Regions from separate parts of the Colwellia sp. Bg11-12 genome, predicted to be linked through region 3. Evidence: predicted binding sites of a transcription regulator. Region 3 holds the regulator's gene; each other region holds the start of a gene.
The links. Region 3 encodes LexA, which represses DNA repair genes until DNA is damaged. Its sites were predicted from a motif close to TACTGTATNNNNATACAGTA; they were not measured.

Region 1 (7,763 bases), on a different contig from region 3:
GCTCTGCCATTAAGCACTTCATTTATAGCTCGTGACCAAGGCATTACTTCATATTTAACGCTATAACCATTTTCCTTAAATGCAATTTTAGCGAGTTCAATCAAATAACCAGAATTTAACGTGTCGGATTTACAATTATATGGACACCAAGGGTCACCAACCAAAATAATTTCTTTTAAATTTTTATTTGCCGTAGTCATTTGGCTAAAAATTAATAAAACGGAGAATATTAAATATTTAAAATAAATCATTCTATTCTCCATAATCTGACACATAATCACATTTTTATAAATATTAGCTTAAAATATAATTTTTTTCATATAGTTTGGGCCAATCAAGCGACAAAAATGTGCTGAGTTAATAAACTATACCTAACTGATAAACAAAAAATAATTAAGATAATAATATGGCTACTCAATAGTCTCCACTCTATTTTTTCCAAGCCCCTTAGCATTATATAGCGCTTTGTCAGCTCTACTTATGAAGGTATCAATAGTGTCGTCTGTAATATATCGGCTATTTTTCCCAAGTACTTATCACTAATGAGATGCCCATAGTTATCATTCACATTTTTAAAGTGATCTATATCAACAACCTTTGACTCATACTCGTAATAGAAAAAAACTAAAATCGAGTGAAAGAAAACAGGTTTCAATAGCAACTAACGTTAGCCCTAAAGCATCATTTTGCAACGCCCTTGCTTCACACTAATCAAATTTCTGTACAACGCCATTACTATTCCCCGGTAAGAAAAGAACCCTAGCTTCGTTAATAAGAAATGAGGTTCAATGACTCTCCAACTTCATGAACAACTGCGGCAATAGTAAAGTAACCGCTATTAATTACAGCAAAAAATATAATATTGAGTAGACAACAGATTTTCCATATATCGAAAAACCATATTCTTACCTTGCAATTGCTGTGATTTTATTAATACACTACTTACGCACTAACACCACTCACTAGAGTCAATAGAGCCTTTCTTCAATCACAATGAGTAATAAAACTGGTATGCAAAATATATTTAAGCAAACTTTTTTTGCCTTTTTATTTGTTTCTTTTTCATTAGTAAGCCATGCAAATCAACTCACTTTTGTTGCTGAAGAATTACCGCCCTTTCACTTTTTGGGTGTCGATAACAAGCCTACTGGAGTCTTAGTTGAGATTATTGAAGCATTAATGGTTCGAGCCAAACTTTCTGGCAGTATTGAATTAATGCCATTTGCTCGCAGTTATGATCAGACATTAAAGGAAGAAAATACCTTCATGATTTCTTTAATGAAAAGTGCTGACCGCAAAAATAGCTTTCAATGGGTTGGCCAAATATTTAAAAGTAAAGCTTTCTTAGTTGGGCTTCGTAGCCGTTCAGATATTAACATTAGTGATATTGAGGAAGCAAAATCGTTTGTTGTTGGTACAATTCGTGGCTATCATTCAGAAAAATATCTGAAGAACGCTGGTTTCTCGGTTCAAGACAACCTGCATTTATCAGTTAATTATAAATATATGTGGGGGATGTTATTTGAAAAAAGAATTGATTTTATTTTAACTAACTTTGTTGCCATAGACAGTGAAATGAAAAGTATTGGATTCGATAAGAAAGATATTAAAACCTTCGTTGAACTACATGACTTCCCAGGTGATCTATTTATTGCTACTGGACTCAAGACCTCAAACTCAATAGTTGCTAATTTATCTGACGCATTGCAACAAATTAAAGCCGATGGAACCTATAAAAAAATCATGGATAAATGGGGGATATAAGTTAAATTAATCTTATAAATGCAATCCACTATTTATATTAAATTCAAACACCCACGCTCGCCTCTACTAAAAATAACGTACCCTTGACCATTGAACTAAAAATAATTGCCAATAATTTGTTATGGCTCCATTAATAATAAACACACCCCTTTATTTAAAAATGAGCAGTAAACTTGACCTCAAGCGGTTAACTTAGTTACGTGAAGAAAGGCCATAATGTTATGCCCTTTTTAACTGACCTATACCGTTTAAGACCTTAACGTCAATGTTACTAACGCAATACCATGATCGGTACTTTCGCCATCACGCTCAAAAATGGGATTAATTAAATGTCGATCGTAAGTATCATATCCGCTAACCTGATAAAGGCTGTCGTGATAGCTGGCATCAAACTCACATGACAATAATATATAGTCGAGAACAGAGCTACTCGCACCAAAATAATGTGTTGGTGTACGTGGTATTTTTTCTTCTTTACTCGTTTCATTTATTATTGATGCTTGAAATAAATTCCAACCATCTTTTAAACAATATTGAGCAAGATAGGCGTCACGGTCAATAGACGACACAAAACGTAAGGTATTTGTCAGTAAGTGACTTAACACACCATCAGTTAAGGTGTTATTAAAATCGCCCATTAATACCATAGGATTACTTGTAGTCTCACGGCGCTCAATCATATCAACCATTAATAGCGTTGCTTCACTGCCACGTTGTATCGTTGAGCCCCAACCACCAGCAACTTGTGCTTTTAGGCTTTCAATGATGGTTTGCTCTGGCGAGCGACTTTTGTTTTGCTCATCAAGTTCGATCATTGAACGTTTAGATTTAAAATGCACAACATAACAATCACAGCTCCCCAGGTGAGGAACGTTAACCGTTGCCCTTAATACTTTTCGGCTAAAAGAAAAGTCCTGAGTTAAACCTAGTGTTTGCGCCAGTTCAATATTTGGCTTTACTGCAGCAACCTCAATAATAGGATAGCGAGAAGCGATGGCAACAACCGGGCGTTTGTAAATAAAATCATCTATTACTTGGGGTTCATCAACCACTGCAAAATAATGATAGCCCTGCTCCGCAACTAATTGTTTTAACGATTCAGGACTAAATACTTCTTGAAAGCCAATAATATCAGGTTGATACTCACGTAAATATTCAGCAATCCAATGTTGTTTTTTACGCCACTGCTCAGCACTATAAATACGTTCAAAATCATAGAAAGCATTGGGTGGTTCAAGATAATTGAACAAATTAAAGGTCGCAATTTTAAGCTGTAAATTTGATACGGCTATAGAAGACAATGTCTCATTTATTTCTGTTGGATCTTTTTTATCTGGGTAGTCGATGATGTTAACCCTACTAAACGTTGAACTGTGATTATACCTGAGATAAAAAATTAAAAACCAACAAGATAAGTTACCATTTAGCTAACAGCTTATTTACGTCACTTTTTGCTGTCTTTGATAACTTTTGTATTAATGCAAAAGGCACAAACTCGCCGTTAATTTTTTCTTCGATATCATCAAGCATCGATAACCATAATTTTGCGGTCATCTCAGCATCAAATAAAGCCCGGTGAAAGGCCCCATTTGATGGAATGTTTTTATAACGAATAAGTGTCCCTAGTTTATGATTAGGCGCGTCTATGTTAATTCTACGCGAAACAAGTAATGAACAAATAAATTGCCCCGAGTATCTTCTAGAAATGTTATTAAGCTCGGCGTCCAAGAATTTTTGATCAAAAGAAGCATTGTGAGCAAGTAAATTATCATCGCCAAGAAAATCGGCAAATTCTGCCATCACTTCATCACAAGAACCGACCTTAGCGAGCATCTGATTAGATATTCCGGTGTATTGTTCAATAAAACTGCTAACCCGAAAACCAGGATTCATTAACGATTGAAATTTGTCGGTAACCTTACCGTTTACAATTCTAACTGCCCCTATTTCTATGGCTCTATCACCTTGGTTTGGTGATAGTCCTGTAGTTTCAAAATCAAGAACCACTAACGAATTCGCATTTTCATGCATGTATATTAACCCTGTAAATTAATGCTGGGCTGATTTTAACGTCTCTATTTCAAAAGGAAAGCAATCATTACTTGTAAGATATTTAAATTATTCTTTTCAAAAATCAACTTAAAAACTATACTGTATAAAAACACAGTGAGATTTAAGTGATGAACGTTATTCCTATTTACATTGAAGCAGGTATTTCAGGGTTTGAATCACCCGCAGCCGAATATAAAGAACTGGGGTTATCACTAGATAAACTCCTTATTAGACATCCTAACGCTACATTTATTGGCCAAGCATCTGGTGAATCTATGCAGGGCGTGGGCATTTATGATGGCGACTTACTTATTGTAGACAGATCGCTCACAGCTAGAAATGGTGATGTCATTGTGGCAAATTACAATGGTTGTTTTGTCTGTAAGTTAATTGATAAAAAACAAGCACGGCTATTATCTGCATCTAAAGATTTTGCACCGGTTAGTATTCAGCCCGAAGATGATTTTCAGTTAGAAGGCATAGTCACACGTTCTATTCGACTTCATCACCCAGCACCTGAATTAACCGCATGTATGCACTAGTTGATGCCGTGTCTTTTTATGCCAGTGCCGAGAAAGTATTCGACCCAAGCATAAGAAATAAACCTGTCGTTGTTTTAACCAATAACGATGGCTGTATTTGTGCTGTTTGTCCAATAGCTCGAAGATTGGGTATTCCAAAGTTTACGCCCTACTTTCAAATAAAAGCATTATTACAGAAACATGGCGTTGTGGTTCGTTCTTCTAACTATGAGTTGTACGCCGACTTAAGTGAAAGAATGATGAACGTTATTGCGAGATATTGTGATAACCAATATGTGTATAGTATTGACGAATCATTTTTACATTTTAAGAATTACAGCAATGTTATTAAAGATTGGCATCAATACGGACATGAAATTAGGCGTGCTATTTGGAAAGAAACTCGCTTGCCGGTTGGTGTAGGCTTTGGTACAACCTCTACCTTAGCCAAAGCGGCTAATCACGCAGCAAAAAAGCTGGCTGGCTACAAGGGGGTTGCGGTTATTAATGATACGCAAAGTGCTAAAAACATATTAGAAAAAATGCACGTGAATGACGTTTGGGGAGTTGGCAAAAAAATATCTCAACGGCTAATACAGCAAAACATTAAAACCGCTCACCAATTATCAATGCAATGCCCTAAGTTTATGGGTAAACAATTTAGCGTGATAACTGAGCGTACCGTCAATGAACTTAATGGTGTAAGTTGCTTAACGTGGGATGATATTAAAGCCCCTAAGCAAGAAATATTCTCTACTCGTAGCTTTGGTCGGCGTATTATCGATATTCATTCTTTACAAGCAGCTTTAACAACCCATAGTACGATTGTTGCTAAGAAAGTGAGGCAACAATCTTCGCTCATTAAAAAACTGCTAATATTCGCATCAAGCTCACCTCATGATGAAAACTACTACAAACAAACAATGGTTTATACGTTTCCCATAGCGACAGATAATAGCTGCGATATTGCAACAGCGGTAAGCTTAATGCTTGCAGAAATTTTTATTTCAGGTGTACAATTTTATCGCTGTGGTGTCGGTGCTATAGTGCTTGAAAGCAAGCAATACCGACAAGCTGATTTATTTTTATCTGATAGTTCAAACCCAATATTAATGAATTGCCTTGATGCGATTAATCATCGTTACGGACAAGGTACATTGACGTTAGGCGCTGAAGGAAAGTCAAACTCATGGCAAATGAAACGCCAATTTTTAAGTCCTCAGTACACCAGTAACTGGCGAGATATTCCTAAAATTAATTGTTAAATTTATTAATACGTTATTATGATGATTGTCTATGGCAAAAGATGCTATTTCTTTCACGACTTTGTCACTCTTAATCATTAAAGGAGCGAAGTCTTAGACAATGCTCACTCCCCACTTTAATGCTTCATAATAACAATTTAAAAGAGTAGCTTCAGAGATCTTATCCGTTGCAATAAAACTCCGCCCCTTTTGGCTATTAGGCGCTTCATAATACTTCGCCAACGCTAACAATTCAGATAGCTCTCCTTGCTCATTAGTGAGGGCAAATTTAATTTCTTGTGAAAAAATAAAGTCTTTCACTATATCTTTCATTGGTATGTTTAGTATGGCGTCTAAGTTACTTAGTATACCGGTTAAGAAGGCTTTATCTTTGAGATGGCTAAGTGGTTTTTCTTCAGCGATTAGCTCCATCATTTTAGCACGAACTAATGACTCGATAAAAAGCTCTGGTGAACTTTCAGATGATAATGTCGACATGGATATTATCGCGACATACTGCTTTATTTTATTTGTACCTAAATAGGTAATAGCTTGTTTAATAGAAGTAATTTCAATATTACCGCACTCTGCTGCACTATTAACCAACTTTAATATTCCGCTCACCAAAGTAACATCACGGCTAATAATTTGAGTTAATTGATCAAAATCTAAATTTGGTTTATAAGCTTCTAAAAATAGTTGAATTAAATTTATTTTCAAAGGAGATACGCAGGTACCTGACTTTATCTCTGGTTTGTGAAAAAAGTATCCTTGGTAGTAGTCAATATCGATTTTTTTCAGCTGCTGAAATTGCTCATTAGTTTCAATACGTTCAGCAATTATTTTTATTTGACTCTCTGTAGAATGTAATCGTTTTTTAAGTTCCTTAATTTGATCATAAGAAACCTCTTCAATATCAATTTTAATAATCGAAATATAAGGGAAAAGGCTATCCCATTTACTTGAAAAGTCATAATCATCCAACGCAACCCTATAGCCTTTTTTATGGAGCTGAGAAACATTAAAAATAAGCTCGTCTGAAATATTAATGGTCTCTAAAATTTCAACAACGATATCTTTTGGGTTAAACAACAAGGGCGAGTTTTGTAGCAATGTGAACTCATCAAAATTAATAAAAGCTAACTTGCCAAAACAAACATCAGTTAAATTACCCAGAATATGATTTTGAAGTATGACTTTTGAAGTTGCTTTTTCAGGAGATGACTCTTTAAATACATTCTCTAAGCTATCTCTAAAAAGAAGTTCATAACCTATCGTTTTAAGGTTTATATCTAAAATAGCTTGTCTTGCAATAAATGTGTTGAACGCTCTTTCCATTAATAAAACCCATGAATTATTATTATTAAAGGATAGTTACTATTACCAGAAAATCTACTCTAAATACTTATTAAATAAAATAATATAATATCAACCTATGGTAGGTTGGGTGTACAGTAATATCGAACGAATAAATAACGTATTGAAAAACTAAAAAAGCATCAAAAAACTTAATAACACCTTTCTTTTACTGTATATATTTATTAAGTAACGATAAGAAAATAAACATAACTCACCTAATTTATTAATGCGATAAAAGTCGATGACAAATATATGTGCGATATAAAGTTAACCCTTGAAAGTGAAGGTAAAGATTTATTAATGACCATCACTCCTGTTGAAGGCCAGCCTAAAGCTAACATCAAAAAACTACAAACAGCATTTAAATTATCAGAGTACTCTGCTTTTTTACTTATCGACGGCGCAATGGCGTTACTACTGGAAGAAGTGGCAAAAGCCAATGAAAATGATGAGAAAAAAGAGAACTCTGGCACCTCTTTAATTATTGCTCATGCTGTTGATGCTAGTTTAACTGTCACTATAGGCCCTGAAAACATGTCTGTGACCTTAGAACTCACTGCAGGGTATGGCGGCAAACAGATAAAAAATGCAAATGTTATAGAAATATTAAAAGAAAACAATATAACCAAAGGCATCATTAAAGAAAACCTCATTAATATTGTTAAAGATGGCATACACCTTCAATCTGGCAAAAGTATAACAACTGAAATAGCAAGGGGGAAAGCCAGCACAAGTGGAAAAGATGGATATATAAAATATTTAGTAGATGACCCCGCAGATCGCATTATGTGTCCAAAGAAACTCGATAATGGCAATGTAGACA
Region 2 (7,763 bases), on a different contig from region 3:
CTCTACTAGCCTTGTTTATAACATGTTATAAATATGATTAATAACTCTCTATGTTACAAGAAAACAACCAGTTTAATTTATATTAAAGTGGACATATTTGTACCGTATAAAATCCATGCTAATCTATTGAAATTTAAATCTTAGGGATAAGTAATGTCAGTCAATTTAGTTAAAAATCAAGTTAACCTTTTCCTCAAAAGTTCTGAGCCCGAAGTCATGGCAATCAATGGCTTATGGGGAATTGGTAAAACGTATAGCTGGAATAAGTTTATTGTTGAGTTTAAAGAGGATATCGCCTTCAAAACATACGCTTATGTATCACTTTTTGGTGTCAACTCGTTAGAAGAATTAAAACGAGCTATTTTCAACAATACTCTAGACACTAAAATAGTTGACCAAAAACCAGGAATCAATACTTTTAGGCATAACTACCAGAGCATAGCCAAACAGTTAGGTAGAAAATCTACAGATTATTTAAAAGTGATTGCCAAACCTTTGGCAGATGTTGCTCTAAAAGGGTTAGGTTCAGGTTTGGAAAACGCCTTCGATTCTATTTCTTTTTTATCACTAAATAAAAGTATCATTTGTTTCGATGATATTGAACGGCATAGTGCAGGCTTAAATATTAAAGATTTCTTGGGTTTAGTTTCGTTTCTCAAAGAGCAAAAAGATTGCAAGGTAGTTATTCTCCTCAATGAAGATGCCAAAGATCTTACTGATTATTTTAAATACAAAGAAAAGATAATTGATAAACAACTCCATTTTGACCCTAGTGCAGAAGAGTGTTTCGATTTGGCTATTGAAGATCAAGAGCAATACCAATATATAAGAGAATGTTGTCTTAAATTGAATATTAAGAATATTAGGGTACTTAAAAAAATAGAGCGACATATACAAAATGTTTTGTCTCCAATTGGTTCATATCATGAGGAAATTAAATCTCAAACTGTTCAATCTGCAATTATTTTTTGTTGGTGCTATTACACTCGTACTAATGATGACTCCATCCCAGACTTTAACTTCTTAAAACAAAAAGGTATTCGAGAGGCGGTAAATGGTATTGATGAAGACGTTGTAAAAAGATGGAATGCTAAGTTGAATGATTATGGTTATTTATATACAGATGAACTAGATATAGTTATTGCTGAAAGTATTGAGCAAGGTTTTGTTGACACAGAAAAGTGGTTTGTTTTGTGTAATGCTAGGCAAAATGAGCTTGAAGCAAAAGAACGATGTGACGAACTATCTAAGGCATGGGATTTATTTCACTCTTCCTTTGATGATAATACTGATGAAATTATAGCTGCATTTGAAAAAGGCTTAAAAATTTCAGTTAAAGACCTTTCCTGTTCACAGTATAGTAAATCTGTTCAGTTGATTAGACAGTTAGGCGATACAGATACGGCAGATGATTTAATAAATTATTATATTGATGCAATGAAAGATAAGCCTGAAATGCTAAACATGGACTCTATGGAATATCATCCCTTTGGTGTTGAAGGTGAGGAGTTTAGAAGTAAATTGCAAGATGCATACAACCAAGTAAAGCAAGTTCAAACCCCTATAATTATACTAGAGCGATGGAGAAAGAGTAATAGTTGGAATAAGGAAGATGCTGACATACTAGCTGTTATTAGCAAAGATGACCTAAAGAAGATGTTTAAAAGCTTTAAGGCTGAGGATTTAGTTGATTATATTCGAGTATGCCTTAAATTAGGTATAAGTAATGATATATTATTGAAAAATACAAGAAACGCATTGCAAGAGATTGGAGAGGAATCTCCATTAAATCAGCAACGTTTAAGTAAATTTGAACTATAGCCAAAAGAATATTAATGCACTTCGGATAATTTAATTCTGATTTTTGTTCTAAAAAAATAATTTATGTATATTTTTTTTAGCAACATAATATATAAATCTAAGGCATTTATATGATTGAATATTGTTTGGGTTTGTGGGGAAGTTTTTTGTATGGTATTTTTCTGGTACCAAAATAAAAAACCCTTTACAACCTATTGATTGTAAAGGGTATTGTGTGGTGGAGCGGGGGGGAATCGAACCCCCGTCCAAAAAGCCTACATCCTTGGTACTACATGCTTAGTCGATTATTTGTTTAACCAATTAGACGCCAACCGACAGGCTTCGTCATGGTGAGCTTAATACTATTTCGCGGTTCAGCCTTAAGCGTGCTTCCCTCGCTATCCTATTTGGGGTGACCATCGATCCTCTAAACAATAGGAGAATTTTTGAGGCGATGGCTAGCCTAAGCGGCTAGTGCGAACGTATCGTCGTTTGCAATTATAGTTTTGCGGCTTTTTACCAGGCAAACCGCCCCTGGGCATGCACCTCGGGTTTCATGAATCTTGTCGAATCCTAGATCCGCCCCAAAGTTTTTACATCTTAATTATAAACTTATTCAGTCTATAAAGCGCATTGTACAGCGCTTCTTTTAAATAAACAACGTGTTAATTGTTAACTTGTTATCGATCTAAATTCTTATTTTTCATTAATCGGCCTTTATCAACAGCCCATTCTCTGTCTTTGATATCAGAACGCTTATCATGGTCTTTCTTACCTTTACCCAAATAAAATTCGAGTTTGACCCAATTTGCTTTCCAATACATCGCCGTGGCAATTAATGAATAACCATCACGCTCTACAGCGGCGGTTATTTTCTCTAATTCGCGTCGATTCAACAGTAACTTGCGGTCACGATTAGGTTCGCATACTACGTGACTAGAAGCAGCATTGAGCGGCATTATTTCAGCACCCAGTAAATAAGCTTCACCGTTTTTTACGTGTACATAACAATCAGAAATATTAACTTTTCCGCTACGGATACTTTTAATTTCCCAACCCTGCAGGCTCATCCCACCTTCAAACTTATCAGTTAAAGAATAGTTATGACGAGCTTTTTTGTTTAACGCAATAGTATTGCTGTTTGATTTTTTTTTCTGTGCCATTATATTTCCATTTTGTTTGCCATCAAAAATAGCAATCGCAAACATTATACGGAGAATTATTGATATTTGAATGATTAATTTCAATTTTTCTGTTTAATGCCTTTTGCTCACGGCTTTGTTATCATTACCCTTTAAAGTTGAGGAAAATAAATGCCCGTAATTAGTCGCAGCGCTTTAGTGATGTATAGCGTTGAGCAAATGTATCAGTTAATTAATGACATTGTCGCTTATCCTCAGTTTATTCCAAATTGTGGTGACAGTAAGATAATTTCTCAGCAAGGTAATGAAGTTACTGCTGCTTTGATGGTTTCGAAGGGGGTACTAAAAAAATGGTTTACCACCAAGAATACCTTGATTGGTGATAATAAAGTACAACTTGATTTAGTTGACGGTCCCTTTAAAAAGTTATCGGGTTACTGGCAACTCACTGAATTATCTGAAGAAGCTTGTAAGATAAGTTTGCATTTAGAGTATGAGTTTTCGAGTAAAGTATTCGATTTGGCCTTTGGCCGTGTTTTTACAAGCTTAACAAATAATATGGTACAAGCTTTTACACAAAGAGCTAAAGAGGTTTATCATTCTAATGGTTGATAGCATAATAACTGAGCAAGAACCGGTACAAAGTAAAATTCAAATAGAAGTTGTATATGGCTTACCCAATCGGCAAGAATTAATGACACTGTTGGTTGATGAGGGAACTCTATTGGAAGAGGCAATTATAGCGTCTGGTATTTTAAAGGTTTTTGAAGAAATTGACTTAACGGTCAATAACGTTGGTATTTGGAACCGCGCCGCTAAATTAACGGATAAATTACGAGATTTAGATCGTATTGAAATTTATCGACCTTTAATTGCTGACCCTAAAGAGGTTAGAAAACGCCGAGCTGAAAAAGCAAAAGATGAAGGGCGTGCAGATAAAGTTACGGGTGGTCGAGTTGATCCTCGACGAAATAAGGCCAGCTAAAAAATTTACTGCAAAATTAAAATTAAAAAAAACGGCTGTTAAGGCCGTTTTTTTATTGAACTAAAAGTACAGTGCTAATTAGTTAACCATAGGCACATAAAAACTTTCAGCTAATTCAAAGTCACCTTCAGCACTAATTAATGAGTCTTGGTCGAAAGATAGAATAAACTTTTTCTGAATGTTTAGTTCTTCACTTCGCCCTGATTTTAATGAGTAAATATAGTGCCAAGTGTCGTTGTTAAATGCATCGACAACAACGGGGCTACCTAATACAAATTTTACTTGTTCTTTACTCATACCTATTTGAAGTTTATCAATATCCTTTTGCTCTAAAAAATTCCCTTGAGGAATGTCAATACGAAAAACCCAGCTTGAGCAGGCAGAAAGAGATAAGGCGATAGTAAGGGCTAAAATACGAAACAACATGATTATTCATTTATCCTAATAAGTTCAAGAAGGGATAATAACTAAGCAAGCGGACAGATACAAAACTATTTTCAATTTATTTTGTACCTGTTTATTTAATGACACGTATCTGCTTTAAGTTAAATTGTATTATTAACCGGCAAGCAACTCTTGTGCGTTAGCTAAGCTATTATCAGTAATTTTATTTCCCGCTAATAAGCGAGCAATTTCTTGGACTCTACCATTCTCACTTAGTTCCGTCACTTTTGTTTCAGTAAATTCTCCATCTGTTAATTTACTGACAAATAACTGCTGATGTCCTTTGCAGGCTACTTGGGGTAAATGAGTAACGCATATTACTTGGGTGTTTTTTGCTAGCTCTTGCAGTTTACTACCCACCATTGCCGCTGTCGGACCACTGATGCCTACATCAACTTCGTCAAATATGAGTGTTGGCGTAATAACTTTATCAGCTAATATTACCTGCATCGCTAAGCTAATGCGTGATAACTCACCACCTGAAGCAACTTTATTCATCGCTTCTAATTTTTGACCTGGGTTAAGGCTGATTAAAAAGTTTATTTCATCAAGCCCGAACGGTGATAATGTCTCAACTTCAATTTGATTGACTGAAACTTCAAATACGCCATTGTTCATATTGAGTTCTTTCATGCTAAGTGTAATCTTTTTACTCATTATTTTAGCTGACTTTATTCTTGATGTTGATAACGTTTTTGCCGACTGTAGATAATGGGCTTTAGCTTTTTCAATGTCGACATAGGCAGTGTCTAATCTTGAACCGTCTGAGTTTATTAAGTTCAACGCTTGTTTAATTTCTATATGCAATGTGGGTATGTGTTCAGGTGCAACTTGATGTTTTTTAGCTAATTGAATCGCCTGTGAATAGCGGTCTTCAATCATTTGATAAGCTTCTGGGTCAAGTTCAAGTCTATCGTAGTAATGCTTTAGCTCATCGTTTGCATCTTCAATTTGAATCAGTGCTTCTGCTAATGTTTTTGCTATGTCAGCTAAGTTTGGATCCATATGGGCTAAGTCATTCAATTGTTCACAATGAGTTCTCAGGCTATCTGTGATATTGAAATCTTCATTTTCAGATAAGACCTGCAATGATTTCAATACACCACTTAATAAGGTCTGACCGTTACTATGACGCTTGTAATCACTTTCTAACGTTTCAAATTCTCCCATCTGCAATGAAAATTCGTCTAACTCATTTACTTGGTATTGTAATAATTGCAGTTTAGCTTCACGTTGTTCTTTGCTTTCTTGCAACTTCTTTAATTCTGTTTGGAGATTCCGCCACTGCTGATAATAATATTGAACGTCGTCTAATAAATGCTGATGATCGGCATATTCATCAAGTATTTTTCGTTGTTGTGCTGGCTTTACAATGAGTTGATGGTCATGTTGGCCATGAATACTTATTAAAAATTGTGCAATATCTTTAAGTTGAGTAAGCGGTACTTGGCTGCCATTTATATAAGCTTTTGAACGGCCCTCTGCCGATATTACTCGGCGTAAAATACATTCGTAATCTTGCTCAGGGTCGTGTTCATCAGTAAGGGAAAGGTCGTTGTTTTTCAGCCATTTTTGTGCAGAAATATTTTTCTTAATATCAAAGGTAGCCGCTAACTCTGCTTTTTTAGTATTTGGCCTTACAACGTTAGTCAACGCTCTATCACCTAAACATAAACCTAAGGCATCAATCGCTATCGATTTACCTGCGCCTGTTTCTCCGGTAATTGTTGTCATACCTTTGCGCCAATCTATATCTAAAGATCGGACAATTGCGAAGTTTTGAATGTTAAGTTGTAAAAGCATTTCGAAGCCAAATTACTGTATAAATATATAACTGTTAATTTATACAGTAAATTGGTTTTGTGCAAGTGTTAATCGCATAAAAATTCAACAGGTTGAATTTATTAAAAATTAATAAAGTTTATTGCCCCAGCCTAATTTACTGCGCAGTACATTAAAGTAGTCATGATCGAGAGGATGGATTAATCGAAGGGTGTATGCACTTTTCCTGATAATAACTTCATCGCCAGGCATAACAGCCAATATTACGTGGCCATCACAGCTTACTTGTAAGTTTTCATAATTTTCATTGGCGAGCACCAATTTTATTTCACTGTTACCGTCAACGACTATTGGTCGGCTAGTCAGAGTATGTGGGAACATGGGAACTAAAGATAAAGCATTTAAATTAGGCGTCAGAATAGGGCCGCCTGCAGACATTGAATAGGCAGTTGACCCCGTAGGTGTTGATACTATTAGGCCGTCAGAGCGCTGACTAAACATAAAGCTACCATCAATATAAACTTCAAATTCAATCATGCTGGCAACTTTTCCGGCATGAAGTACCGCTTCATTTACGGCACTGTTTGAGCTTTTCAACTTACCATGACGATAAACTTCGGCTTCTATAATAAAACGTTGTTCACAGCGAGATTTACCTTGTAGAATTTCTTGTAGAGGTTCAAGTAATTCATCAGGTGATAAATCAGTAAGAAAGCCTAAATTACCTCTGTTTACCCCTATAACACCAACGTCGTAGCACGATAATACGCGCGCAGCACCTAACATGTAACCGTCACCACCAACGACAATTGCGAGATCAGCTTGTTCACCAATCTCCATTAAGGTATTAACAGCGAGCTCGTCGATATCAATCGAAGGAGCAACAGAGCTTTCAATTAATACCTTGTACTTTTGTTCTGTCAGAAATTGATAAAGCGCGGTAATTGTTGCGCTTGCTCCTTCATGGTTTGGTTTGCCAATTAAACCTATGGTATTAAAAATTTTACTCATGTTTACACTGTAAATTGTTTGTGTCTTAGGGTTAATAACAGTTTCGCTGTATTTTAATGGCTTGTAAAGTTGACTTTTTATAAATGATTTACTTTATAGCTATTTAAGCCAATTTTTCGCGCTCAGTGAATTTCAATAGCTTCAAGGTAAGGTGCTGATTGAAGATAATGGTCTTTTTTTGATCAAACCAACAACGTAGCCTGTAGCCGCTTAAACTTGCCCTTTATGCGTTGGTCAGCGATTCGATAACCTCAGTTACTTTCTTTAATATAGGATGTCTATATAAAAGATATGCTATTTTTTGAAGGTGCTAACAAGCTCTGAGTGTAAACAAAGTTAATTAAATAGGCATTAATGCTTGAAACGTAGCAAGAAGTCCCCATAATTACGGTTATCAGATTTATATAACCCTTATATTGTTAAATATACTATTAGTTTATTTTGGAGCTTTCATGACTAATGAGTCAACAGAAAATAAAAATACCGCTAAACCATCAACTGAAGCTTTAACGCCTGAAGAAACTTTGGCACAAGAAATTATTGATCAAGCTGAAGAGCAAGTTGAAGTACAACATGTTTTTGCACATGACGTAATTAGC
Region 3 (7,763 bases):
CAGTGATCAACTGATTTCCTTTGAATATGTCGGTTTAAACTATGCAAATCCGGAGTCAACTCTTTATAAGTATCGTTTGTTAGGCTTTGATGAAGAGTGGATAGCTGCAGGTAAGTCACGTCGTGCTACTTATACAAATTTACCTGCAGGCAGTTATACACTGCAAATCATTGCTGGTAATAACGATAATGTTTGGAGTGAACCTGGTTATTCATTAGCTATTACGGTTAAACCAGCACCTTGGAATACTTGGTGGGCTTACTTACTGTATGCCATGGCCGTTGCTTTAACGTTATTAGTCTACTCGCGCTTTTTAAATCGCAAACTGTTGGTTGAGCAACAACAAAAATCTTACCTTAAAGAGCAGGTCAAAGAGAAAACGCAAAAATTACAATCGCAAAATACTAAACTTGAGCACGCCAATAAATTACTTGAAAAGTCGGCAACGGTAGATAAAGTAACTGGGGTACGAAGTCGTCGCTATCTTGATATTTATATTGAGCAAACTAGCCAGTTGATGAATCAAATTCATCAGAATATTCTACCCGTACAGCGGAGCACCTTACCCCGTCTTTACGTCTTAATGGTTCAGGTCAATGAGTTGACTAATGTCAGTAATAGCCAGCTGATTAACATTACTGATTTATTATTGTTTAGCAGAAATACCGATGACCTAGTTGTTCGTTGGTCCGATGATACCTTTGCTGTTATTGGTTATGAAAAAGACAACAATGCTGGTGAGTTAGCAGCGCGGTTAGCAAGTAAATTTGAAAAACAATTCGACGATAAAATTTCCATGAATGTTGCTTATTCTTTTTATCCATTTAATAGAGAGCAACCTATGGAAATATCGTGGGATCAAGTCAGCGTGATGATTGAACTTGGCTTAAAATTAACAAGCGAAGAGCCAGCGATTGCTTGGCTCGGCTTATGTGAACCTAAGATACAACCCTTCAGTTACTTAGCCGTGATTCAAGGCGCTGATCTAGTGACACTTAAGCATAACATCCAAGTTAAGCAAGGTTAGCCCCAGTAGCTTTGCAGTTAGCTTTTAGTGAACTGTTGTTGATATTGTTTTGGGGTGCAGTTAAACGACTCTTTAAAGCAACGACCAAAATACGTTTGTGAAGAAAAACCAACATCTAAGGCTATTCTGCCAATTTTAGAGCCATTTTGTAGCAATATCTGTGCTTTCGCTAGACGGAACTCTTTAATGAAGTTATTAGGTGTTGTGCCCAGCGTTACTTTCATTTTTCGCTGCAGCTGACGTTCACTCATCGCCATATTACTGGCTAGATCTTGAATACCTAAGTCAGTTTCCAAGTACATCTTAGCAACAATGGTTTCTAGCTTTTCTATAAATTTTTCATCAACGGATAAGATAGCACTTTCGCTTGGAGTTAACTGTGACACTTTTTTTACGCTACTTTCTTTTTGTTGTTCTTTTTGATGGTCACGAAATTTATGTAAATAGTTCTGCTGAAGCAATTTACGATTTTCAATCAAATTTTCAATACGTATTAATAATTCCTGCTGATTGAAAGGTTTACTTAAATACTCATCCGCTTGTAAATTAAGACCGTGAAGGCGACTATCTAGGTCTGAACGGGCGGTAAGCAAAATAACGGGAATATGAGAAGTGAGTTCATTTTCTTTTAATTGTTTAAGTACTTCGAAGCCGTCAATGCCCGTTAACATAATATCGCACACGATAAGGTCTGGTATATATTCCTCGGCAATGAGCAGTCCTTGTTCGCCGCTCATTGCTAATAAACAATGATGTTGCTGTTCAACCACACGTTTTATGTGATTTTGCATATCGAGATTATCTTCAATAACCAACACGACATTATGTAAATGATTTTTTGTCTTAGTTTTATTATTATTTTGTTCTAACAGCAATGATGATACTTCGCTTTGAGATACACTCATTGGCACTTGAGTTTCTATTTCGACAGAGGTAGCTAAAGGGATTGATAGAGAAAACTTACTGCCTTTATTGTATTCACTGACTAAATTGATACGCCAGTTATGCGCTTTTACCAATTCATTAACTAAAGATAAACCAATACCTACACCAAAAACAGCATGATTTTTTTCATCATCAGCTCTTTGAAAGCGTTCAAAGATTTTACTTTGTGATGCTTGATTAATGCCTATGCCGGTATCTGTAATCTCTAAAATAACATTATCTTGATCAATATAAGCACTGACCTTGATGCTACCACCAGCAGGGGTATATTTAATCGCATTAGCAAGTAAATTAAAGATGATTTTTTCAAAACCCTGAGCGTCACATTCTAGCCAAAGATCGTCAGATATTTCAGCATCAAAGCTTAAATCATTTTGTTTAGCTAAGCGTGAAAATGAATCAATTGGCATAGCCATTAACTGGCTTAATCGATAAGTAGACAATGAAAGCTTAGGGTTGTCAGTAAGGCGTGAAAGTTCTAATAGTTGTTCAACCATACGAACTAACCGCAAACCATTACGCTTGGCGGTAGTAAGTTCCAGCCCCTCTTCTTTACTGTGAGCTTTGAGTAGGTATTGGTCTAAAATGCCATTAATAATTGTCAATGGTGTCCTAAACTCATGGGAAATGTTCGCAATAAACTTATCTTTTAAATCTAACATCTGCTTTTCAGCTAACTTTCGTGAAGTTAAATTAATAAAGGTAATAACAATAAGGGGTTGTTCTTCGCGGTCTGCCCACTGCAATTCAACCTGAACTGGGAATTCAGTACCATCGGCACGTCGAGCTGCACACTCTACTGAAATACCAATATCTTTACGTTGTAAGGCGTATACATTACTTTTGAAGCCAAAAAAGTAATGCATAGTATCTTCTGCAGAAAAAAGTGCACTGACATTCGTGCCTTTCAATTCATGTTCTAAACTTTGGAACAATTGAACCGCGGCAGGGTTTGACGATAATATTTCGCCGCCAGTTGATGTAGTCAAAATAGCATTATTAGAGGCTCGGACAATAGCTTTGTCTTCACTATTAAGAATTGAGCTGAGTAATTTATGGTTTGTCTGTATTAACTCTTTTTGTTCTTGTTGTTGAGTGAAAGCGTTTTCCTTGAATTCAAGCGTGTTTTTCCTTTTATTATAAGCAATAAGAATGACTAAAATAAAAGCAATAACGCCCCAAATACCAATAACAAAAGACTGCCAGAAAGAATTTGTAATGTAGTGCGCCCCAATTTCTAAACCAACGATATGAATGCTAAAAATAATACTCACCAGCAATAAAATGTAAAATTCGGGAAAGGTATCTTTTGAAATAGGTTTAGTCGGTCTTTGATTGTTTAATGATGCACTTGCAGCAAAAATAAGACCACAGTAAGGGATTAACGCTATTAAGTTGTTCGTATAATTGTCTTTATAGAGGGCTTGCTCTTGAAGAAGAAAATAACTATTAGTGTTATCAGCGAACAAAGCTAATGAGGCAATGGCTAGTGGCCAATAAATAGCGTGCCAAAACTTTTCACGACAAAAAATAACACAGCTCATTAGCCTGATAAAAATGAGGCCAGAAATAGTGATATGAAATAATAATGACGGTAATAACCTCTGATCTAACGCTTTTAAAAACTCTTCTGGCAGTAATACGAAATAGCAAAAACAAGTGACTGTAAAAAATAGTGCTGGCACTCGACCCGCAATGTATTTATTGAGTGGCGTTTCGCTGAGATGCGGGTTGGTTTCTATGGCCAGTAAGATAAAAAAGTAACTAAACAAAGAGAAGAAATCTTGCAGGATCGGGTTCGTGTTTATGTAGTCACCGGCAAAGATAACACCCGAAATAAAATCAACGATAATAGCGAGAGAGAAAAACTGCCAGAACAATTTTAATGAACGTGATCTGGTCTGTAAATAGCTATAAACAACAAAGAATACTGCGGTAGCCTGTAATAATATAGTAGGAAGCGATAGCAAAAGAGCAGAGGAAATATCAAGCGTGCTGGTGATCGTTGTATAGGGTAATAAGGTTAAAATTATTGTAATAAATAAAAGTGTTTTTTTATTAAAATATAGCAATGATGTGATCCAATATTAAAGTGGCATTTAGTATGTTGCCTAATCATGAGGCTTATTATTTTCTCCTTTAACTACTATAGTATACATTAATTTAACACCATATAAATGAATGAAAAACTTTCACTGGCTATTTATATCGCTGAGTAAATAGGCTAATTTTTCAATATTAGCATTCGATAATTGTCGATAATCAAAATAGGGGCACACAATTAAATTTTTAGCTTTATCAATAGCAAATTGCTCATCTAACCAAGTGAAATTAGCGGTTAGCTGGCCTGTCGATAGCAAATGCTTCGCATAAGTTCTTCCACAAATAATATGCAGGGTTTGCTTAGCGGTTGATAACTGAGGTGGAGAGAAAAATAAAGCCGTTTGTGAGTTGTGTTGAAGTAAATAGTTATCACGGTATTTTTGCCAAGATGGTGCAAGTGTTGAATAGTTGAATTTTTCTTTATCGAGTGCATAAAGTAACTTCGCATAAACATTAAATACTTTACGCCAGCCATTGCCGCAAGCTTGATTAACCATCTCTATTTCGCCCAAGGTTAGCGGCGATAGACAAGATAACTGTTGATATTCAAGCATACTTGGCCTGTTGCCAATATACACAGCGATAGTAAAGCTTGAGCAGCCTAAACCAATAACATTCAATGGTACTTAACTCATTTTACGTGGGGGTATGTTGAATTGTAAATTTATAATCGAGACAAGTAAAACGTCCTTAAAACCTTTTTGTTTGAATGTATGTAGTTACTGGCAAAGTTAGATCGATTGAAGATTATCAATGTCTACCAGATAACTAATATAAAATGTTAATATCGTATAGCTTTCTATGGCTATTTAAAGGTCCACGCGAGAAGTTTATCGAAAACAATGACATTCCAAGAGTAATGGCTTCAAATTTTGTTGGAGAAAACCGTTTTATATTTTATATTTGTGGCAGCTAAAAATATATTGCTTAGCTGCTGTTTAACCTGACTACAGTATCAATAATGAATTCTAAAAAAACATAATGGAGCGGAGTTATGAATGAAAAAATTGCAGCACTTAAGTCAGAATTAGCGCTTCTTAAAGAACAGTTTACTAAAAAAATTACTGATGCAGAAATTCGTTTAAAAAATATGATTGAACAAGACAGCCTAGATACTTCGGTTGAACGTGGCTATAAAATTCAAGCCTCTTTTGAAGAGCCCGCAGATTCTTTATCTAACGGAGAATGTGTCATTTTGCTGCATGGGCTTGCACGTTCGGCTAATTCCATGAAATCTATTGAAAAAAGATTGCTGGCAGAAGGCTATTTTGTGATAAATATCAACTACCCTTCTAGAGATTATTCGATAGAAGAGTTGGCTGAAAAAGTGATTTCTAAAGCGCTATTAATTTGTGAAAATCGTCAAGTTAACTTCGTTACCCATTCAATGGGGGGTATATTAGTTCGCCAATACTTAAGTATGCACAAAATACCCAATTTAAATAAAGTCGTTATGCTAGGCCCACCAAACAATGGCAGTGAAGTTGTTGATAAGCTTAGAAATGCACCTGGTTTTAGTTTTATAAATGGTGATGCGGGTATGCAATTAGGTACTGGCGAATTAAGTATCCCTAGCAATCTTGGAGATGCTAATTTTGATTTGGGTGTTATTGCCGGTAATCAGAGCATTAACTGGATATTATCCACACTTATTCCGGATAAGGATGACGGTAAAGTTTCTGTTGCTAGTACCAAGATTCGTGGCATGAATGATCATATTGAAATGGAAACTACACATCCTTTTATGATGAAAAATGAAAAAGTGATTGAGCAAGTTATTCATTATTTAAAATCAGGCAATTTTCAAAAATAATTACCCCAGAAAGCTTGCCTTTAATAACGACCTGTATATACTCACAGTAACAACTGTGTAAATTTACAGGCTTATCTTATGCTAAATGAAATCAGCGAATTACGCCCATTAACGAATCGACAGCAACAAGTTTTTGATTTGATCAAAGAAAAAATAAGCGAAACGGGTATGCCGCCAACGCGTGCTGAAATAGCCAAATTTTTTGGCTTTAAATCAGCTAACGCAGCGGAAGAGCACTTAAAAGCTTTAGCGAAAAAAGGCTATATAGAAATGTTGCCAGGTACGTCTCGTGGAATTCGTTTAACAGAAAAATTAATGGAAGAAGCGGGTTTACCCTTAATTGGTCGAGTCGCTGCAGGCGAACCTATTTTGGCTGAAGAGCACGTGGAAGATCATTATAAAGTTGATGGTAATTTATTTCATCCATCAGCTGATTATTTGCTTAGAGTAAATGGCGAAAGTATGAAAAATATTGGCATACTTGACGGTGATTTATTAGCGGTACATCAAACAACAGATGTACAGAACGGCCAAGTAATCGTTGCCCGAGTAGAGGAAAATGTAACGGTTAAACGTTATAAACGAGAAGGCAATATCGTTTATTTACATGCTGAAAATGAAGACTTCTCTCCCATAAAAGTTGATTTAGCCGTACAAGAATTTAATATTGAAGGTCTTGCTGTGGGGGTTATTCGTTCAGGAGACTGGATGTAACTTTGTTCACATACCCGCACTATATTTAAGCGATATTTAACGATTAAAAGTTAAGTATCTCTTAAACCTTTTAGTTTAATATTTTTTGCATATTTCAATGAAAATTTATGCATCAACACTTGCCTAATGTAATCCAATCTTTATGTTCCCATATATTGGTAAAGTTTAGCTTTCTCTTCTTTCGTACGCTTTTTATACAAACCTATCTCTTTTCTAATAATAATTCATATTTTAAGCTCGATTTAAACCACCTTATCTTTTTTTGTTTAAAAAATACTCACCTCCTCTCTTTACAACGAGTACCTTCGTATTTAATTGTTTATTTTTAATACTGTAGCTACAGCCCTTTGTTAATAGACTTTAGCCTATATTAGAGTTGATACTCTATTGTTTTTATTGGCTTTTATTTTAAATTAGCTCGATTTTTAATTTGACCCAGATCAACTTTTAAGTAATTCTAGATTGGAAAGTGTACAAATATAAATATAAGGCGATGTTGTAAACGCATATTGGTTGACAACAAAATTGCCAAGAAAATAATAAAAATCCGTATCTAAGGATGTATGTTGTCCTAGGTATCAAGTTTTAAACTTTTATAGGGTGAAGGAGATGTCGTGTGAAAAGACGTAACCTAGGTTGGCTGTCGTTGGGGAGTGTTCTTTCCAGTTCAGCTTGGGCAGATATGCAATTAAATCTGACCAAGGGTGTAACAGAAGTAAGTCGAGATGTTTACGATTTGCATATGTTAGCAATGTATATATGTGTAGCAATCGGTGTGGTTGTTTTTGGTGCTATGTTTTGGTCAATGGTGTTTCATCGAAAATCCAAAGGAGCTAAGTCGGCTGATTTTCATGAAAGCACAAAAGTAGAAATTCTCTGGACAGCAATTCCTATTGTCATTCTTATTGCCATGGCTGTACCAGCAACTAAAACACTCATTGATATGGAAAATAACGCGGATTCTGACGTTACCATTCAAATCACAGGTTCTCAGTGGAAGTGGCATTATAAATATTTTGATCAAGATATTGAGTTTTATTCTGTTCTATCAACGCCTCGTGAACAATATGAAAATCAACAAGGGAGTACGGCTGTTAAAGGCGAAAATTACCTTCTTGAAGTTGATAAACATCTGGTTATTCCCATCAATAAAAAAGTACG

Region 1: the regulator LexA is predicted to act here: its motif matches at 3,914-3,933, upstream of H4J39_RS00545 (LexA family transcriptional regulator).
Region 2: the regulator LexA is predicted to act here: its motif matches at 6,204-6,223, upstream of recN (DNA repair protein RecN).

What each region holds. Positions count from the first base shown of each region.
Region 1 covers NZ_JACGUZ010000036.1:4,004-11,766, forward strand. The annotation lists gene H4J39_RS00520 (ABC transporter substrate-binding protein) at 1-251, opposite strand, end outside; gene H4J39_RS00525 (diguanylate cyclase) at 479-661, opposite strand; gene H4J39_RS00530 (ABC transporter substrate-binding protein) at 1,012-1,764, shown strand; gene H4J39_RS00535 (endonuclease/exonuclease/phosphatase family protein) at 2,013-3,065, opposite strand; gene H4J39_RS00540 (PolC-type DNA polymerase III) at 3,181-3,795, opposite strand; gene H4J39_RS00545 (LexA family transcriptional regulator) at 3,945-4,358, shown strand; gene H4J39_RS00550 (Y-family DNA polymerase) at 4,346-5,602, shown strand; gene H4J39_RS00555 (EAL and HDOD domain-containing protein) at 5,696-6,919, opposite strand; gene H4J39_RS00560 (DUF342 domain-containing protein) at 7,193-7,763, shown strand, end outside.
Region 2 covers NZ_JACGUZ010000022.1:12,588-20,350, forward strand. The annotation lists gene H4J39_RS00205 (hypothetical protein) at 154-1,821, shown strand; RNA gene ssrA (transfer-messenger RNA) at 2,037-2,386, opposite strand; gene smpB (SsrA-binding protein SmpB) at 2,481-2,963, opposite strand; gene H4J39_RS00220 (SRPBCC family protein) at 3,114-3,554, shown strand; gene H4J39_RS00225 (RnfH family protein) at 3,547-3,927, shown strand; gene H4J39_RS00230 (outer membrane protein assembly factor BamE) at 4,006-4,353, opposite strand; gene recN (DNA repair protein RecN) at 4,486-6,174, opposite strand; gene nadK (NAD(+) kinase) at 6,283-7,164, opposite strand; gene grpE (nucleotide exchange factor GrpE) at 7,617-7,763, shown strand, end outside.
Region 3 covers NZ_JACGUZ010000059.1:248,823-256,585, forward strand. The annotation lists gene H4J39_RS07030 (two-component regulator propeller domain-containing protein) at 1-1,027, shown strand, start outside; gene H4J39_RS07035 (ATP-binding protein) at 1,045-4,044, opposite strand; gene H4J39_RS07040 (DUF6942 family protein) at 4,165-4,695, opposite strand; gene H4J39_RS07045 (alpha/beta fold hydrolase) at 5,070-5,888, shown strand; gene lexA (transcriptional repressor LexA) at 5,967-6,602, shown strand; gene coxB (cytochrome c oxidase subunit II) at 7,219-7,763, shown strand, end outside.